Regions from separate parts of the Halomonas sp. NyZ770 genome, predicted to be linked through region 3. Evidence: riboswitches for the same ligand, from Rfam matches in the RefSeq annotation. Region 3 holds a riboswitch; each other region holds the start of a gene.
The links. Region 3 has a riboswitch for thiamine pyrophosphate ahead of LG409_RS05010 (sodium:solute symporter). Riboswitches for the same ligand answer to the same signal wherever they lie in the genome.

Region 1 (6,183 bases), 820 kb from region 3:
CTTCAACGGCAAATAGGAACGCACTGCGCCACCCCCAAATTTTTCTAATAGCTCATGCAAAATCTTGCCATTTGTGGAGACCCATCGCGCTCTTTATTTTAGTCACCCGTGGCTTCTGTATCGACCAGAGCTGCCTTCCACCGACATGACTCATCGCAACAGGGGTTTTGCATGCGCACGCCGTTTTCAGCACGCCGCTGTCTTCTCATGGCCTCCTCCTTACTTTTCAGCGGGGCAGCCTGGGCGCTCGAAGAGCCTCATGAGGCCGACCTTCAAGCGTTGCTGGACAACACGATCACCCCGCTGATGGAACAGTATCGTATCCCCGGCATGGCCGTCGCGCTAAGCATTCAGGGACAGCCGTATTACTTTAATTATGGGCTTGCAAACCTGGAGACGGATGAACCGGTCACGGATGAGACGCTTTTCGAACTAGGCTCCATCAGCAAGGTTTTCACAGCTGCCCTGGCGGGCTACGCGCAGGCCAGCGGTGCCCTTTCCCTCTCTGACCCCGCCAGCGGCTACTGGCCAGCCCTTGAAGGCAGTGCCTTCGATGAGATCACCCTGCTGGAACTGGGCACCTACACGGCAGGCGAGCTTCCGCTGCAGTTTCCGGACTCGGTGCAATCAGAAGAGCAAATGATCGATTACTATCGCCAATGGCAACCCGAATCGGCTCCAGGGGCACAACGTCTGTATTCCAATCCGAGCATCGGTTTGCTGGGCTATCTCACCGCGCAACGTTTGGGCAGCCCTTTCGAGACGCTGATGGAAGAAGCGCTGTTCATACCGCTCGGGCTCGAACACATCCATTTTCAAGTGCCCGACGCGCAACGGGCACATTATGCCTATGGCTACTCGAAGGAGGATGAGCCCATTCGGGTGAATCCAGGCGTGCTGGATGCCCAGGCCTACGGGCTGAAAGCCAATGCCGCCGACGTGCTGACCTTTCTGGAAGCGAACATGCGAGACCCGGCCAATGCCAGCGGCACGACGGAACGGCTGGATGACGCCTTGGCAACGACACGCACAGGCTACTTCGACGTTGGCCCCATGACCCAGGGCCTGGGCTGGGCTGGGAGCACTATCACTACCCGGTGACCCTGGAGACACTGCTGGAAGGCAATTCGCTCGAGATGATTTTGGCGACCAACCCGGCACATCGCCTCACGCCACCGCAAGCCCCTCGGCAAGCGGCCTACTACAACAAGACGGGCTCAACCAATGGCTTCGGCGGCTATGTGGTCTTCGTGCCCAGCGAGCAGATCGCCATGGTGATGCTGGCAAACCGCAACTACCCCAATCAGGCGCGTATCGAGACGGCTCACCATATTCTCAGTGCACTGACCGACTCCCCGTAATGAAAAACCGCCGCTTTCGAGCGGCGGTTTGTTTGCAAATGACGAGGTCAAGCATGAGGGAAGATTGCGTTTTGCAGCGCTGATAAAGGAGACTAGCCCCTCTCCCTGCTCATCTCACTCATTGCAAAGAGCCAAGCCCATGCGCCTGAACGCCGATTTTAGCCACTTTGCCTGTATGACGCCGGAGCAGTATCACTGGGTCGCGTCGCCCAGTGCAGGCGTGGAACGTATGATGCTGGACCGGATTGGCGAGGAAGTCGCCCGCGCCACCAGCCTGGTACGTTACGCGCCGCACAGCCAGTTCAGCCACCATACCCATGGCGGCGGTGAAGAGATTCTGGTGCTGGAGGGCGTGTTTGCCGACGAACATGGCCGCTACCCTGCGGGCAGCTACCTGCGCAATCCCATTGGCACTGGCCATACGCCCCATATTGGCGAAGAGGGTGCGCTGATTCTGGTGAAACTGCATCAATTCGATGACAACGACCTGCTGCAGCTGGCCATTCCTGCCCACCGCCTGCCCTGGCAGCCCGACCGGCGGCCAGGCATCGGCTACAAGATGCTGCACACCTACGCGCAGGAGCGGGTCAGCCTGGAACGTTGGGAGCATGAGGTGACCATCGACTACCCTGCGCTACCGGGCGGGCTGGAACTGCTGGTACTGGAAGGCTCGCTCTACGAGGCGGGCAACGAATACCCGCAGGGCAGCTGGTGCCGCTTCCCACCTGGGGCCACCCCATCGCTGCGGGCCGGTGAACACGGCGTCATGATGTACATGAAACGCGGGCACCTGACGGATGCGGTGTGCCAGGCTAACGCGCCAGCCCAATGAACGGCAGCAGGGTCAGCAGCGCGATCAGAATCACGGCGACCATCACCAGCGCGATCTGAATCGGCTGCTCCCGTAAACGCCGCCCCCAGGTCGGCGCTTCGTTGCGGGCCAGCGCTTCCTGGTGGGCCTTTCGCGCGCTGGCCTGGCGTTCGACCTGGTACTGCGCCAGCAGCGCCTCGGCGTCATCTCGCTGGTCCGGGTTGCGCAGCCAGATGGCATCGACCCCCAGGCGGAAAAACCCCGCCTGGGTTTCATACACGTCGAAGCCGTGTTCATCCAGCAGTTGGCGCACTTCCATGGCCTCTTCATCGGTCACGTGGCGCAACCGGAACAGCAGATGTGCCATGTTAGCCGCCCAATGCCGCCATGCGATCCGCCTGAATCACTTCGATCCAGTAGCCGTCCGCGTCCTTGACGAAAATGACGTCTTTCATCTTGCCCTGGTCGGCACGCTTCACGAAGGTGACATCGTGCTCGTCGAACCAGGCCTGGGCGGCCTCCAGGTCCGGCACGCTGAAGCAGATGTGGCCAAACCCCTGGGGCTCGGCATTGCCGTCGTGGTAGGCAAAGTCCTGCTCGGTTTCGGTGCCCCAGTTGTGGGTCAGTTCCAGCAGACCCTTCTGGCTGAAGGTCCAGGCAGTGCGAGCGTTCTGGTCCTCCGGCACCTGGTCGTCGGCTTCCACGTTGGCCAGAAAATAGAGCGAGAACTGCATCTCTTCGAAATCCAGCCGCCGCAGCACCTGCATGCCAAACACGCGGGAATAGAACGCCAGCGCGCGCTCCGGGTCCTTGACCCGCAGCATGGTGTGATTCAACCGAAACCCTTGGGTCTGGGGAGCCGCAGGGGCAACACCGGGATGCTGTTCACCTGAAAACGACATGACTTTCTCCTGTTGCTGCGTGATGTATCTGGCAATTGGTACCCAAGTAGGCACTTTGGTACGTAAATACTTTGACGAAGCCCATACCATGTACAAGGCTTTAGGCTGCTGCTAACGCGAACCCCATCGAATCCGCCGTTACCGCCCCTTGGATCATGTATGAGGGCGGCGCTGCGATAATTCTAGCCCCTGCCTGAGGAGGCCGCATGTCACGTGATCTCAATGTACTGGGTGAGCCGCTCACCCCCTGCTGTCACTCGCCCAAGACGGGGTTTTATCGTGATGGCTTTTGCCGGGTCGGCACCGACGATGTGGGCATTCATTCGGTATGTGCCATGGTCACCGAGGAGTTCCTGGCGTTTTCCCGCGCGCAGGGCAATGACCTGGTCACCCCGCGCCCCGAGTACGGCTTTCCTGGCCTGCGGCCCGGTGATCGCTGGTGCCTGTGTGCCCACCGTTGGGCAGAAGCCGCAGAGGTCGGTCTGGCCCCGCCGGTGATTCTGTCAGGCACCAATGCACGCACGCTGGACATCATTCCGCTGATCAAACTGCAACAACACGCCCTGGATGCAGTGCACTAGGCCTGCCAGCGCGCGGAGCGCTTCCCCAGGCATTGGTCGCAGTGGATTTTCTATGCAGCTCTTCTACACTACTATCTCTATAGCTGTACATTCAGCGTATCGTTAGCCTGGGAGTGTGTCATGACCGACATTGAAATGACGCTAGATGATCGCCTGACGTTGAAGCAGTTGGCCAACGCGCTACAGAACGGCTTTTCCCCCATCGTGGAGGTCGTCTCGATGGATGGCATCTACAAGGTCCGCTTTCATCATGCCCACGGCGTCTCGGACCTGAGCAATGCACAGGGGCAAGTCAGCACGTTTCTGGGCACCGGCGAAATCCGCGACACCCTCGGGCAACTTGGGCTGACCCACGGCGTATTGACCTGTTCCGACCAGTGTGGCGACGAGATGATCGGCGTCTCGGGCAGCGCCATGACGCCCGATGAAATGCTGACCTACGGCACGCGCATCGCGTTTCGCTGATCTTTCCGCGCCATTGGCTTTACACATCCCGCCTGGCCGAGGATAGTACGCCTACGACAGGGGCGCCGCGACGCGGCTGAGAAGCACCCTTTGAACCTGAACCGGATAGCACCGGCGTAGGGAGTCGTGGTGCTTCCATTCACCACCTCCCTGCCGGGAGGAAGTCATGACCCTACCCAGCCCACGCGAGACGCTGCTCGCGCTGCGTGACCAGACCCCGCTGGTTCACTGCATCACCAACTACGTTGCCATGAACAGTACCGCCAACCTGCTGTTGGCCGCCGGGGCCTCCCCCGCCATGCTGCATGCCCAGGAAGAAGTGGCGGAATTTACCGCCATCGCGGGCGCGCTCTCGATCAACATCGGTACGCTCTCTACCCCTTGGGCCGAGGCCATGCAGCTGGCCGCCCAATCAGCCCAGGCCCACGCGGTGCCCTGGGTGCTGGACCCGGTTGCCGTGGGTGCCACGCGGCTGCGCCAGCAAACCTGCCTGTCCCTGCTGGCTTACCAGCCCAGTGTGATTCGTGCCAATGCTTCGGAAATCATGGCGCTGAGCGGCCTTGCCCACCAAGGCCGGGGCGTGGATGCCACGGTCAGCACCGACGATGCCACCCAAGCGGCCATCACCCTGGCGCGCCGGTATCATTGTGTCGTCGCCATGACCGGGGCCACCGATATCGTCACCGATGGCCAGTCGCTGTATCGTTTGACCGGCGGCCACCCGCTGATGCCACGAGTAACCACCCTGGGCTGCGGGCTCAGCGCGCTGGTCGCCGGCTTCGTGGCGGCCAACCGTCACGCCCCGCTGGCCGCCACGCTCGGCGCCCTGACCTATTTCAATCTGGCAGGCAGTCGCGCCGGGCAGCAGGCCGAAGGGCCGGGCAGTTTCTATGTGGCGCTGCTGGATACCCTGTACTCGCTCACGGCAGATGACCTGCCTGCACTACCTCACTCGGAGACCCTACATGTCGGTTGATCTTACGCTCTACCTGGTCACGGATGCTCAGCTATGCGCCTCCACGGGCCTGGAACGTACCGTGGAAGCCGCCGTGGCAGGAGGCGTCACGCTGGTCCAGCTACGTGACAAGCAGGCCAGCGACGAGGCTATGATTGCCCAGGCCAAGCGTCTCAAGGAAGTGCTGGCAGGTAGCGGAGTGCCGCTGATCATCAATGACCGGCTGAGCGTGGCGCACGCCAGCGGTGCCGACGGCTTGCACGTTGGCCAGAGCGATACGGACGTGATGCAGGCCCGCCAGGTACTGGGCGAGCAGGCGATCATCGGGCTCTCCATCAATACCCTGGAGCAGTTGCAGCGTGCCCCCGTGGCGCTGCTGGATTACGTGGGGCTGGGGCCTGTGTTTGCCACCGGGAGCAAGCAGGACCACGCGCAGCCCATCGGTTTTACCGGGCTGGCCCAGCTGGCCAGTGCCTGCCCGCTGCCCAGCGTGGCCATCGGCGGTTTGAAAGCCGAGCACGCCGCCCAAGTGAAAGCCGCCGGTGCCCACGGGCTCGCGGTGATCTCGGCCATTTGCGGCCATCCTGACCCACGCCAGGCGGCCCAGGCGTTCTTCAGGTCATGACCCAGTTCGACCAACTGACAGCCTTCGTCAAGGTGGCCGAGTTGGGCAGTTACACGCGGGCGGCGGAGGCCCTGGACCTGTCGCGCACCTTGCTATCGCGCCGGGTCATGGCGCTCGAGGAATCGCTGGGCGCGCGGCTGATACAGCGCACCACCCGGCGGCTGCACCTGACGGAAGCAGGCGAGCGCTATCTGGCCCGCGCACAGGCGATCCTGCTGGCTCTGGAGGAGGCTGCCAATGAAGTGGGTAGCGGCCTTCAAAGCGTGAGCGGACGACTGCGCATCAACGGGCCCATGAGCTTTGGCACTCGCTACCTGGCTCCCGAGGTGGCTCGCTTCATGCGGGATCATCCCCACCTGGAGGTGCGCCTGGACCTCAATGACCGCCGTGTAGACCTGCTCGAAGAGGGATACGACCTGGCCATTCGCATTGGCAGCCTGCCGGATTCCAGCCTGGTGGCCAAGCGCCTGGCACGCTGCCAGA
Region 2 (6,183 bases), 1.9 Mb from region 3:
GTGCAGCCCAGGGCAGGCCACTTCGTCGCCGACCAGGTTGCCGTCGCTATCCAGCACCTTGGCACCGACCGGGCGTTGAGACGCATCTTCCGGGTTGACCACCGTCACTACCGCATGCTGGTGGAAAGGCACGGCCACCCCGTGGTGCGCCGCCTCCACCGGCACCGTACGGACCTCGGGGGACTCTGCCAACAGGCTGCTTTCGGTGAACAGGCGGGCTTCGTCTTCACCATCGAACCACTGGGCAATGTAGCCCTGGCGCTCGACGAAGTGGGCGGGGCGCTCTCCTTCCAGAACCGTGCTCAGCAGCGCCGGGGCGGCCACCTCGATATCGGCGTGGTCGCCGTGGTCATGGAAAGCGATGCCGGTATTGATCACCGACACCGTGTTTGCTGCCCCTTGCACGGCAAATACCGCCTCGCCGCTACGGGTGCGATGCAGCGCCGCCGGGCCTTCCAGCTCGAAGGTGTCCAGCAGCGACTTCTCCGTGGCGTCGATGACGTGGACCACGGCATCCTGCTGGTCGGCGACCACCAGCCGCCAGGCCGTGACGTTTTCATCGTCGCCATGGCTGTGGCTATGGCTATGGGAGTGGTCGTGGGCCTGCACGGCGGCACTGCCTACCGCGAAAGCGAGCGCGGTCAACGCTTTGCCTACAAACATCGGGGTCATCGTTTCTCTCTCCTTGAGCCCAGAAGGGGCGTGGTTAATCACCTGGGTGGCTACTGCAGCGCCGTCACCAGGGTGTAGACGTTATGGCGCATCATGTCGAGGTAGCTGGCCGCCGGGCCATCGTCCCGCGACAGCGCGTCCGAGTAGAGGGTGCCGCTGAGCGACAGGCCGGCCTCCTGAGCGATTTGCTCGACCAGCCGAGGGTTGGAAATGTTTTCGGCAAATACCGCCACGGCGCTCTGCTGCTCGATGGCATCGATCAGCTGCGCCACATGGGCGGCCGTGGCTTCGGACTCGGTGGAGACCCCGTGTGGGGCCAGAAAGCGCACACCGTAGGCCTCTTCGAAGTAGCGAAAGGCATGGTGTGCCACCACCACGGTACGCCGGGATTCGGGAATCCTGGCGATGCGCTCATGGATTTCCTGCTCCAGCGCTTCCAGGTCCTGTTCGTAGCGCTGCTGGTTGGTGCGGTAGGCGTCACAGCCTTCCGGATCCGCCTCGCAGAAGGCGTCGGCAATGCGCACGACATACGCTCTGGCATTGGGCACCGACTGCCACGCGTGTGGGTCGTAGGGCGCTTCATGGAACACCGCCCGGTCGCCATAAAAGTGGTAGTGCCCGCCCATGGGGTCTTCGAGATGCACCGCGTGCTCCGAGACGGTGACCACGCTGGCTTCGGTACCGCTGGCCTCGATCAGGCGGGTAAGAAAGCCCTCGAACATCAGGCCATTGATGAGCACCACGTCTGCCTGCGCCACCTGGCGAACGTCGGCGGGGGTGGGCTCGTAAACGTGGGCGTCGTCGTTGGCGCCCACGATGCTGGTCAGCGCGATGCGTTCACCACCGACCTGGCGGGCCAGGTCTTCGATGATCGAGAACGAGGCCACCACGTTCAGGGCGGGCTCATCGGCCATGGCGTTCAGGCTACCCAGCGCCATCATGCCCGCCGCCAGCAGAGAAGGTACGCGTTTCAACAGACCCACGGTGAGGCTCCTTGATTGAGTATATATGTTATAACATAACAATAAAGGGGCCGAACATCAAAGAAGCCGAACATCAAAGGGGCCGAACATCCAGTGGGTTGCTCCCCCCGCCCGCAGGCGGGGGGAGAGCGGTCACACCTCCTGGTACAGCTCGCTGCCTTCCCGGCGGAATTTCTCCGCCTGCTCCTGCATGCCGCGCTTCACCGCCTCGGCGTCGCTTTCGCTGGCATTTTCCGGGGTGCGGTCGCGGTAGGTGTCGCGCACTTCCTGGCTGATCTTCATCGAGCAGAACTTCGGCCCGCACATGGAGCAGAAGTGGGCCACCTTGGCGGAATCCTTCGGCAGGGTTTCATCGTGGAATTCTCGAGCGGTATCCGGGTCCAGGCCCAGGTTGAACTGGTCTTCCCAGCGGAACTCGAAGCGCGCCTTGGAAAGGGCGTTATCGCGCCGCTGCGACGCCGGGTGGCCCTTGGCCAAATCCGCCGCGTGGGCAGCAATCTTGTAGGTGATGATGCCGGTTTTCACGTCATCCTTGTTGGGCAGGCCCAGGTGCTCTTTCGGCGTCACGTAGCAGAGCATGGCGCAACCAAACCATCCAATCATCGCCGCCCCAATGCCAGAGGTAATGTGGTCGTAGCCGGGGGCGATATCCGTCACCAGCGGGCCGAGGGTATAGAAGGGCGCTTCGTCGCAGTACTCCAGCTGCTTGTCCATGTTCTCTTTCACCAGGTGCATGGGCACGTGGCCGGGGCCTTCGATCATCACCTGTACGTCGTGCTTCCAGGCAATTTTGGTCAGTTCACCCAGTGTTTCAAGTTCAGCGAACTGCGCTTCATCGTTGGCATCGGCAATGGAGCCGGGGCGCAGGCCGTCGCCCAGCGAAAACGCCACATCGTACTGCTTGCAGATCTCGCAGATCTCCTCGAAGTGGGTGTACAAGAAGCTCTCCTGATGGTGATACAGGCACCACTTCGCCATGATGGAACCGCCACGGCTGACGATGCCGGTGACGCGGTTGGCGGTGAGCGGCACGTAGCGCAGCAGCACCCCCGCGTGAATGGTGAAGTAATCCACCCCCTGTTCCGCCTGCTCGATCAGCGTATCGCGGAAGATCTCCCAGGTGAGGTTTTCGGCAATGCCGTTGACCTTCTCCAGCGCCTGATAGATGGGCACCGTGCCAATCGGCACCGGCGAGTTGCGGATGATCCACTCGCGGGTTTCATGGATGTTCTGGCCGGTGGAGAGGTCCATGATGGTATCCGCACCCCAGCGGATGCCCCAGGTCATCTTGTCCACTTCCTCTTCGATGGAAGAGGTAACCGCCGAGTTGCCCAGGTTACCGTTGATCTTCACCAGGAAGTTGCGGCCAATGATCATCGGCTCGCTTTCCGGGTGGTTGATGTTGTTGGGAATGATCGCCCGGCCACGGGCCACCTCATCGCGCACGAACTCCGGCGTGATCTCCTTGGGCAAGCTGGCGCCGAAGCTCTGGCCCGCATGCTGATGGCCCAGAATGCGCTCTACCTCTGCCGTACCCAACGCCTGGCGGCGCTGGTTTTCCCGCAGGGCGATAAACTCCATTTCCGGCGTGATGATGCCTTGGCGGGCGTAGTGCAGCTGGGTCACGTTCTTGCCCGCTTTCGCCCGGCGCGGGGTGCGGGTCAAATCAAAGCGCAGCTGGGCAAGGGTGGGGTCGTTGGCGCGGCGATTACCGTATTCCGAAGTCGGGCCATCCAGAAACTCGGTGTCGTTGCGCTCTTCGATCCAGGCCCGGCGCAGCTCCGGCAGGCCCTGGCGCAAATCGATGCGGGCGTTGGGGTCGGTGTAGGGGCCGGAGGTGTCGTACACCAGCAGCGGCGGGTTCTGTTCATCCACGCCGCTGGTTTTGGTGGGCGAGAGGGTGATTTCCCGAAACGGCACGCGAATATCCGGCCGTGAGCCTTCCACGTACACCTTGCGAGAGCCGGGCAGTGGGGCCACTGCGGCGGCATCGACCTGGGCGGTTTCGGCTAAAAAGTGCGCGGTTTTGCTTTTGACGGTCTTAGTCATGACGGTTGCTCTGTGTTGTAGGAGGTTATTCAGAAAGGTCTAAGCCCATCTGCCAGAAGTCGATTTCCAGGCGGGTGGCATCGCGGAAGATCTTGCTCAGCTCAGCAAAACGGGCAGGGGTGACATCCGCCAGGCGGGTATCGAGCCACGCAAGCTCTGCCTGCATGGCGGCCTGGAACTCCTCGCCTTCGTACATGGCGATCCAGGCATCGAAGGGGTTTTGCGCGCCGCGCAGCGTAGAGGGTTGCGCGTTTAGCCAGTTGGCGATTTCGCCGTAGCCGACGAGGCACGGGGCCAGCGCCACGTGCAGATCGAGCAGGTCGCCGCGATTGCCGGTATCCAACACATAGCGGGTGTAGGCCAGCGTGGCGCGGGCTTCGGGGAGTTCGGCAAGCTCCTGCTCGCTGATGCCCCACTCTTGGCAAAAGCCCACGTGCAGGCCCAGCTCCACATCCACGATGGCTTTCAGGCCCTCGTGGGCCTGGCGCAAATCCGCCAGGGTGGGGCTTTTGTAAGCGGCCAGCGCGTAGGCGCGGGCGAAGTGGATCAAGAACAGGTAATCCTGCTTCAGGTAGTGGCGAAACGACGACTCAGGCAGCGTGGCGTTGCCCAATTGGCGCACGAAATCGTGCTCGATGTAAGCGCGCCAATCGGCTTGGCAAGCGGTAGTGAGATCGGTAAAGCGGTAGCCCATATTAGATGCCTCCGGTGGTACAGCGAACCGGCGCACGGGCGAAGGGAGAGTGAGTTGGGGCAAGGAATCAGGTGAACACGGCGCACCCCAACCACCGCTTGATTCCTACGCCGGTACTAGCCGGATCAGGTTCAACGGGCCCCGCCGTGACGACTTGCTGTAGCAGCCAGCCGTATAGCGATCTCAGCCGGTTCCACCGGCACCCCGTCAAGCAGTATTCAGCGCAGTGTAGGAGGCGAGTGGGGGAGATGCAAGGGGGCGTTAACTTGATCGACCACAGGCTTCATGGAAGCATAATTGCCCTTCACTAACCCAATAGGCTTCTGACACCTGCAAATCCATTGCCTAGCAGCCTGTCGGTCTTTCCGTTGCACCGTGAGATACTGACCACCGTCATCGCCGAGCTGAGAAGATCGCCATGAGCCGCTTCATCCCTGTGGATCGCCAGACCGATTACCTGCTGCCGCCTTCGGTAGACGAGTGGTTGCCCGATGGTCACCTGGCGCGGTTCGTTGTCGATGTTGTCGAACAACTGGACCTCTCGACGTTGACCCGGCGTTACATGGGGCGGGGTTCCAAGGCACATCACCCGGCGGTGCTACTGAGCCTGCTGATCTACGGCTACGCCACCGGGGTGGTCTCCAGCCGCAAGATCGAGCGTGCCACCTATGACTCGGTGGCGTTCCGCTACCTGGCCGCCAATACCCATCCCGACCATGACACGCTGGCCACCTTTCGCCGCCGCTTTCTGCCGGAACTGGAACAGTTGTTCGTACAGGTGCTGCTGCTGGCCCGCGAGATGAAGCTGCTCAAGCTTGGCACCATCGCCCTGGACGGCACCAAGCTCAAGGCCAACGCCAGCAAGCACAAGGCGTTGTCGTATGGCCATGCCAAGAAGCTGGAGGCACAGTTCAGGGCAGAGGTGAAAGCGCTGACCGAGCGGGCCGAGTCGGCGGACAAGGAGGACGCGGCCGACGGCATGGATATCCCCGCCGAGATTGCCCGCCGTGAAGCCCGCCTGGCGGCCATCGCTGAGGCGAAGGCCAAGATCGAGGCGCGCGCCGAGGAGCGGGACGCCACCGAGCAAGCCGCCTATCAGGAAAAGGTGGCGCGGCGGGAGGCGCAGCGCAAGGCCGGCAAGAAGCCCCGTGGGCGTGACCCCGAACCGCCCACTGGTGGCCCGCGTGACAAGGATCAGATCAATTTCACCGACCCGCAGTCGCGCATCATGCCGGTCACCGGCAAGGGGTTTGATCAGTGCTACAACGCCCAAGCCGCGGTTGATACCGAGAGTCTGCTGGTGACCCATGTCCACGTCACGCAGGCGACCAATGACAAGCAGCAAGTCATGCCGCTACTGACGGCCTGGCAAGGTTACCCGGAAACGCTGGGAAAACCTGACCACCTGCTGGGTGATACCGGCTACTTCAGTGCCAGCAATATCCAGGCCTGCCATGACCATGGTATCGAACCGCTGTTGGCGATGAAGCGAGACGTCCATCACCTTCCGGTCTTTGAACGTTTCGCCGCGGATCCGCCTGCCCCGGAGAGCGAGGACCCCGTCGAACAGATGGCACACCGCTTGAAGACGCAGGCGGGCCGAGCGCTCTACGCATTGCGCAAACATACCGTGGAGCCGGTCTTCGGGATCATCAAACACGTGATGGGGTTCCGGCAGTTCTCGCTACGCGGACTGGATAAGGTCAGCGGCGAGTGGCGATTGGCCACCATGGCGTGGAATATCAAGCGGATGCACCGGTTGACGGCGGGCTGAGGGCTCGCCGC
Region 3 (6,183 bases):
CGATGACCAGATTGAGCTCGCGGGTACGCCGCTCTATCTGCTGTTCCAGGCTGTTGTGCAGCGCGGTGAGGTCACGTTTGAAACTGGCATTACGCTTCTCCTCCCGTATCAAGCGCTCGCGCAAATGAATTTCACCGGACACCACATCGGCCAGGTCTTGCAACGCAGTGAACTCCTGGGGGCTCAGTTCGCGAGGGCGCGAATCCATGGCACACAGGGAGCCCAATACCAGACCTTGGGTGGTTTTCAGAGGGATTCCGGCATAAAAGCGTATGCCGTCGGGTTTGATGACATAAGGGTTGCTGGCGAAGCGCGGATCCTGAAGCGCATCGTTGACGACCAGCGGCGCTTCCGCCAGCACGGTATAGGCACAGAACGCCACGTCGCGCGGCGTTTCCGAAAGTTCCAGCCCAACCTGAGACTTGAACCACTGGCGGTCGGTATCCACCAGCGTGACGGTAGATTGAGGGACCCCCAGCAGGACCGTCACCAACCGAGTGACTCGGTCGAATACAGGTTCATTGGGGGTGTCCAGCAACGCCAGCTCTTGCAAGGCGGCAATACGCAGCGCTTCATTCGATGGCAACAGGTGGCTCATGGTCGTTACACCTAATGTCGTTAACACCCCCTGAACATCATAACGTGAAACTTGTGAGCCTGCCTAACGCCTTGATTTTTTTGTCACCGCTTACCCACAGGGGTACTCCAGGCCACGATGACGCTGACCAGACTAGAGAGCAGCAGCGCTCCCAGGAAGGGTCCGAGGGTGGGAATACTGCCAGGAAACGTGGCAGCCATGATGCCCGCCATCAAGGAGCCTTGACCCAGCCAGCCCGGCAATACCGCCCCCACCAGGCCCGCTACGCCACCACTGATGGCCGCCAGTGGCGTCATGCGCTGCCACAGGCCCAGCAGCACTGGCACCACGATGGCCGCACACAGCAAATCGGCAATCAGAAACAGTCTCAGCACCGACAGCCCCTGCAAGGCGATGAGAATCACCGGTACCATCAGCAGTACCGTGATCCAGCGTGCCTTGTTCAAGGCATGTGGCTGCTCTCCCGTTGCCCACAGCGACGCAATGCCGTTTTGCAGCGTATCCACGCTGGAGGTCACCAGCGTCACGGCCAGCACCAGTGCCGGTAGCGTGATCCAGACAGGAGCCTCTGCCAACAGGGCAAAAAAGGGCATCGGCGGCTCGCCGAGGTTCACACCGCTCAGCGCTGCCATCATGCCGACTCCACCGATGACCATGACCACGGCCACCGTCATGCCGCCTCCCAGCCATGCCCCACGGCCAAGACTGGCGCTATCCTGAGCCGCCCACAGCCGCTGCCAATAGCCCTGATGGAACAGGTTGGCTGCGGTCACGGCAATGACCAGTGTCAATGCCACGCTCAGCGAAGTTCCCATGGGCAAGGCCGGCAACGCCGCGTCACTGGGCATGGCAGGCAAGCGCCATAACGTTACGCCCGCCACGGCACATAGCAGGATCAACAGTAGCCAAGCCTGCCAGCGGTCGGTGGCCAAACTGGCTCGCAGGCCACCCAGAACAGTATAGACGAGGGTCGTCAGCGCTACGCCAATGATGACCCAGGCAGGTGGAACATCTGACAGTAGCGCGGTAATGGCACCGATGGCCGTCAGTTCAGCCGCCAGGAAACACCCCATGTACGCCACGGAGGCCAGCGTGACACAGTGGCGGACCCCTTTGCCGTAACACACCTCGGCGAACTCGGCGATACTGCGCCCGCCAGGCAGCGCCCGACGTATTCTGGGCCCGTAGAGCCCCAGCACCAGAAAGGGCAGCGCCGACCCCAAGGCATAGCCCAACAGAGCCACCGGCCCCACGAACGCGCCGATTTCAGGAGGCGCGAAGAGAATCCAGGCCCCCATCCCCGACGCCAGAAAAGAGAGCCCCAGGGTGGTTGCCGTCTGTGAGTTGCGCGCCGTGACATAGTCATCCAGCGAGCCTCCCCCAAAACGTGCCCGAAGGCCTAAAAAAGCAAAGCAGCACAGCGCTGCGCCCAGCACAGCAGACGTCAGGTACGGCATGTCGCGCTTCCTCCGCCGGTATTAACCGGGTCAGGTTCCAGGGTCTGCGTGACGCGCATTCTCAGCCCGCAATGGGCTCCCCTGGCGACAGTGAATGAATGAAGGCGGTATCTTCACTGAAAGGGGAACCCTGGTAAAGCGTTACAATGCGTCCTGAACCATGGCCTAGGCTGGTTTCGGCACGCGCCCCATGAGATAGAACTCTGGATTAGGAGGGGTTCCCGCCAGGGTGACCAAACGATTCGACATGCCAAAAAAGGCGGCGATGGCACCGATGTCCCAGCAGTCTTCCAGGGTAAAGTCCACTTCCGCCAACCGGGTTTGCCACTGCGGCGTCAACTCCCCCAGCTCGATGGCGCTGTGCAGCGCAAAATCGAGCATGCGCAGGTGGCGCTCGCTCAGCCCCGCTGTGCGGTGGTTGATGGCCACGTTGTCGGCCAGCAGAGGGTCTTTGCTGTAGATGCGTACCAGCGCGCCATGCGCCACGACGCAGTATAGGCAGCGATTGCGAGCGCTGGTGGCGACCACGATCATTTCCTTTTCTGCCTTGGTCAAGGTGTCGGATTCCCGCTCCATCAATGCATCGTGGTAGGCAAAGAAAGCGCGAAATTCCGCTGGGCGATGCGCCAGCATGAGAAACACATTGGGCACGAACCCGGCTTTTTCCTGCACCGCCAACATGGCCTTGCGAATGTCGTCAGGCAGGTCGTCCAGGCTCTCGGGGATATTAAATCGGCTTAATGACGCAGACATGTTTACCTCTTTCTTGTTATGTTGATGACCGTCATCTTCAATACGTCTTTATGGTTAACAAAATGCTAACTCTTTAGGCTTTCATTACACCTTGAGGCTCGCCATACTCTTGCTGAGCATATCTCACAAGCGCCGTCAGCGTTGAGCCAAGCGGCGTCTGGAACAGGGAAACCACCATGTCTTATTCTGAAGCAAGAGAGCACACGCCAGGGCGTTTGCATGCATTGTTCGCGGACCCCTACCGTGCGTTCGAAAACGATACGGATGAGCGCCAGTTGCATATCCGCATCATGCTTCATACATTGCTGGCTCGCCCTATCGCTCATGGTCAAATCACGTTACGGGTGATTCACGGTTGGGAGAACGGCGGCTTCGAGCCAGAAGACCTGCAACATGCTGATTTCCACCTGAACAGTTTGGCAGATTTCCATGCCGCGGCTGCGCGTTTTGCGGCGGCCAATCGACAGAATGCACCGCTACCTGCCGATGGCAGCGCCATCCTGGCAGCGCCGCTGGCCGACGCCATTGCAGGTGCCGAAGCCGAAGGCCTGACCCTGAACGAGGATATCCGCGAAACGCCTGCTCGCTGGCCAGCGTTCGAAGGGGGGCTGGCGCTTTACACGCTGTTCAAGATGTATCATCGCCTGGTCTATGGCGAAGACGATACTTACCGCTGCTCTCAGTGCGAAACGCCCCACGGCCTGCGCGAAATCCATGAGTTCCATCTCGAAGAGGGCGAATTTGCCCTGCTGGCCCCGCTGAACGATGAGCCAGATGCTCCCTACCTTCTGGTGCTGCATGAAAGCCAACTTGAGCCTATCGAGCAGCTCCTGCGCGACAGCCTGCCGCTGTTCGAGCCCGTTTGAATAACAGAAGTCTTCTTCCATCGGGAAGAAGACTTCTGACGTGTCACCCACTCTTCAAGCGGATTTCTACAGAGCGATCGTGCTATTGATCCCGCTGGAGACGTTCTCGGGCTCGAACCAGCGTGCAGTCACCGTCTTGGTTTGTGTCCAGAACGCGATGGCCTGCTTACCATTGGGGCCCAAATCCCCCAGTTTGGAAGCCCGAGAGCCGGTGAAGCTGAAATAAGCTACCGGCACCGGGATCGGCACGTTGATACCGATCTGACCAACGTCGATATCGGTTTCGAATCGGCGTGCCACCCAGCCCGAGTTGGTAAAAATCGACGTGCCATTGCCGTTCGGATTGGCGTTGATGAAGTCGATGGCGTCGTCCAGCGTCTCGACCCCCACCACGCATAGCACCGGGCCAAATATTTCTTCACGGTAGATGGTCATCTCCGGCGTGACGTTGGCAAACAGCGTCGGCCCCACAAAGTTGCCCTCCGGGTATCCTTCTACCGTATAGCCTCGGCCATCCACCAGCAGCGTTGCCCCCTCTTTTTCACCGGCGGTGATCAAGCGCTCGACACGCTCCTTGGCCTGAGGAGACACCAGCGGCCCCAAATCGGCATCCCGCTGAGTACCGGGGCCCACCTTCATGCTGCGGGCGCCCGCTTCGATATCGCTCAGCCACTCCTGTGCCTTGCCTACCAGCACCACCACCGAATTGGCCATGCAGCGCTGTCCTGCCGCCCCGAAAGCCGACCCCAGAAGGCTGTCGATGGCCTGACTACGGTTGGCATCCGGCATCACCACGCAGTGGTTCTTGGCCCCCATCATGGACTGCATGCGCTTACCGGCAGCCGCCGCACGGCCATACAGCAGCGACCCCACATGGGTAGAGCCAATGAACGACAGCGCCTTGATGTCCTGGTGGTCGGCAATCTGGTTGGCGACCTCGGGCCCGCCATGCACCACGTTGAGCACGCCCGCCGGAATACCCGCCTCATGGGCCAGTTCCACCAGCCGCATGGTCGAGCTGGGGTCCTGCTCGGAAGGCTTCAGAACGAACGTATTGCCCGTGGCAATGGCCAACGGGAACATGAAGCAGGGCAGCATGATGGGGAAGTTGAACGCAGTGATCCCGGCGCCCACGCCCAGCGGCTGATGCATGGTGTACACATCGACCTCATTGGCCGCATTTTCGGCCAGCTCACCCAGTTGCAGAGACGTGATCGAACAGGCGTACTCGACCACTTCCAGGCCGCGGCCAACCTCACCTTCCGCGTCAGGTAGCGTCTTGCCATGCTCTTCGGTGATCAGCGCGGCGAGCTCTGCGGTGTGCTCACGAATCAGGGCCTGAAGCTTCAGCATGATGCGCATGCGTTTGCCCAGTGGCACCTTGCGCCACTCCTTGAACGCGGTTTTGGCACTGGCAATGGCACGCTCTACCTCTTCAGGGGTACAGAACGGCACGCGGGCTACGACCTGCTGAGTCGCCGGATTGACGACGTCCCGCCACTCCTGGCTTTGCGACTCGACCGGCTGACCATCGATATACATGGGAATCTGGCGAACGGACATACAGACGTTCCTCGTGGTTGTGTTTGTTATGGGTTTGAATAAGGAGCCACTAGGGTATATCAGCAAGTTGACGTAAACGTCAATTAGCCACTCGATAACGCTAAATTCACGGCCATGGAGAAATAGCCTTTCCCTACGGGAAGCAGCCTCGCTATGCTGACAAAGCACCTTCCTGACATGACTATTTCTGACCTGACTATCGACGATGCATAACGTGGCTTTCCACAAGGAGGCATCCATGCAAACGTTCAGCTGCCAATGCGGCAACCCGCTGTTCTTCGAAAATACCCACTGCGTGGCCTGTGAGTCGGAAGTCGGCTGGTGCCCGGCCTGCAGCAATATCGTTGCCCTGGCCCCTCTGGAAGGCGGCGGATACCGCTGCACTCACGAAGGCTGCGGCACCCACTTGATGAAGTGCCACAATTACGCGGTAGAGAACGTATGCAACCGCATGGTGATCATGGCCGAAGGCGAAGCCGACACGCTGTGCGACTGCTGTCGCTACAACGATGTGATTCCCGACCTGAATGTAGCGGGTCACCGCGAGCGCTGGGCCGCACTGGAAGCTGCCAAGCGTCGTCTGTTCCACACCCTGGAGATTCTCAAGCTCCCACACGGGACCCAGGGCGATGATATTCGCGTCCCCTTGAGCTTCTCGTTCATGGCCGACGCCCTCCCCGACAAAGGGCTCTGGCGCTCCACCGCGAATCAGGAGAAGGTCTATACCGGCCATGCCAACGGCCATATCACCATCAACGTCAAGGAAGCCGACGACGTCGAGCGTGAGCGACTGCGGGTGGACATGAACGAGTCCCACCGCACCCTGATCGGCCATTTTCGCCATGAGGTAGGGCATTACTACTGGGACTTGTTGGTCAAGGATCAGGACGAGGCCGCCAGCTGCCGAGTGTTTGGCGACCATAACGACCCCACCTATGGTGATGCG

Region 1: it holds a riboswitch for thiamine pyrophosphate, as region 3 does, so the genes downstream of both, thiM (hydroxyethylthiazole kinase) here and LG409_RS05010 (sodium:solute symporter) in region 3, are expected to answer to the same signal.
Region 2: it holds a riboswitch for thiamine pyrophosphate, as region 3 does, so the genes downstream of both, tenA (thiaminase II) here and LG409_RS05010 (sodium:solute symporter) in region 3, are expected to answer to the same signal.

Annotation. Positions count from the first base shown of each region.
Region 1 covers NZ_CP085143.1:232,256-238,438, reverse strand. The annotation lists gene LG409_RS01160 (LysR family transcriptional regulator) at 1-24, opposite strand, end outside; partial or broken gene ampC (class C beta-lactamase) at 172-1,361, shown strand; gene LG409_RS01150 (cupin domain-containing protein) at 1,501-2,193, shown strand; gene LG409_RS01145 (DUF6164 family protein) at 2,174-2,539, opposite strand; gene gloA (lactoylglutathione lyase) at 2,541-3,074, opposite strand; gene LG409_RS01135 (DUF2237 family protein) at 3,281-3,655, shown strand; gene LG409_RS01130 (hypothetical protein) at 3,776-4,120, shown strand; TPP riboswitch at 4,169-4,260, shown strand; gene thiM (hydroxyethylthiazole kinase) at 4,287-5,096, shown strand; gene thiE (thiamine phosphate synthase) at 5,086-5,700, shown strand; gene LG409_RS01115 (LysR family transcriptional regulator) at 5,697-6,183, shown strand, end outside.
Region 2 covers NZ_CP085143.1:2,912,846-2,919,028, reverse strand. The annotation lists gene aztD (zinc metallochaperone AztD) at 1-672, opposite strand, end outside; gene aztC (zinc ABC transporter substrate-binding protein AztC) at 723-1,655, opposite strand; gene thiC (phosphomethylpyrimidine synthase ThiC) at 1,788-3,704, opposite strand; gene tenA (thiaminase II) at 3,730-4,398, opposite strand; TPP riboswitch at 4,484-4,615, opposite strand; gene LG409_RS13540 (IS1182 family transposase) at 4,817-6,172, shown strand.
Region 3 covers NZ_CP085143.1:1,052,881-1,059,063, reverse strand. The annotation lists gene LG409_RS05015 (diguanylate cyclase domain-containing protein) at 1-598, opposite strand, end outside; gene LG409_RS05010 (sodium:solute symporter) at 682-2,055, opposite strand; TPP riboswitch at 2,045-2,148, opposite strand; gene LG409_RS05005 (peroxidase-related enzyme) at 2,221-2,808, opposite strand; gene LG409_RS05000 (hypothetical protein) at 2,985-3,674, shown strand; gene LG409_RS04995 (CoA-acylating methylmalonate-semialdehyde dehydrogenase) at 3,741-5,237, opposite strand; gene LG409_RS04990 (zinc-binding metallopeptidase family protein) at 5,476-6,183, shown strand, end outside.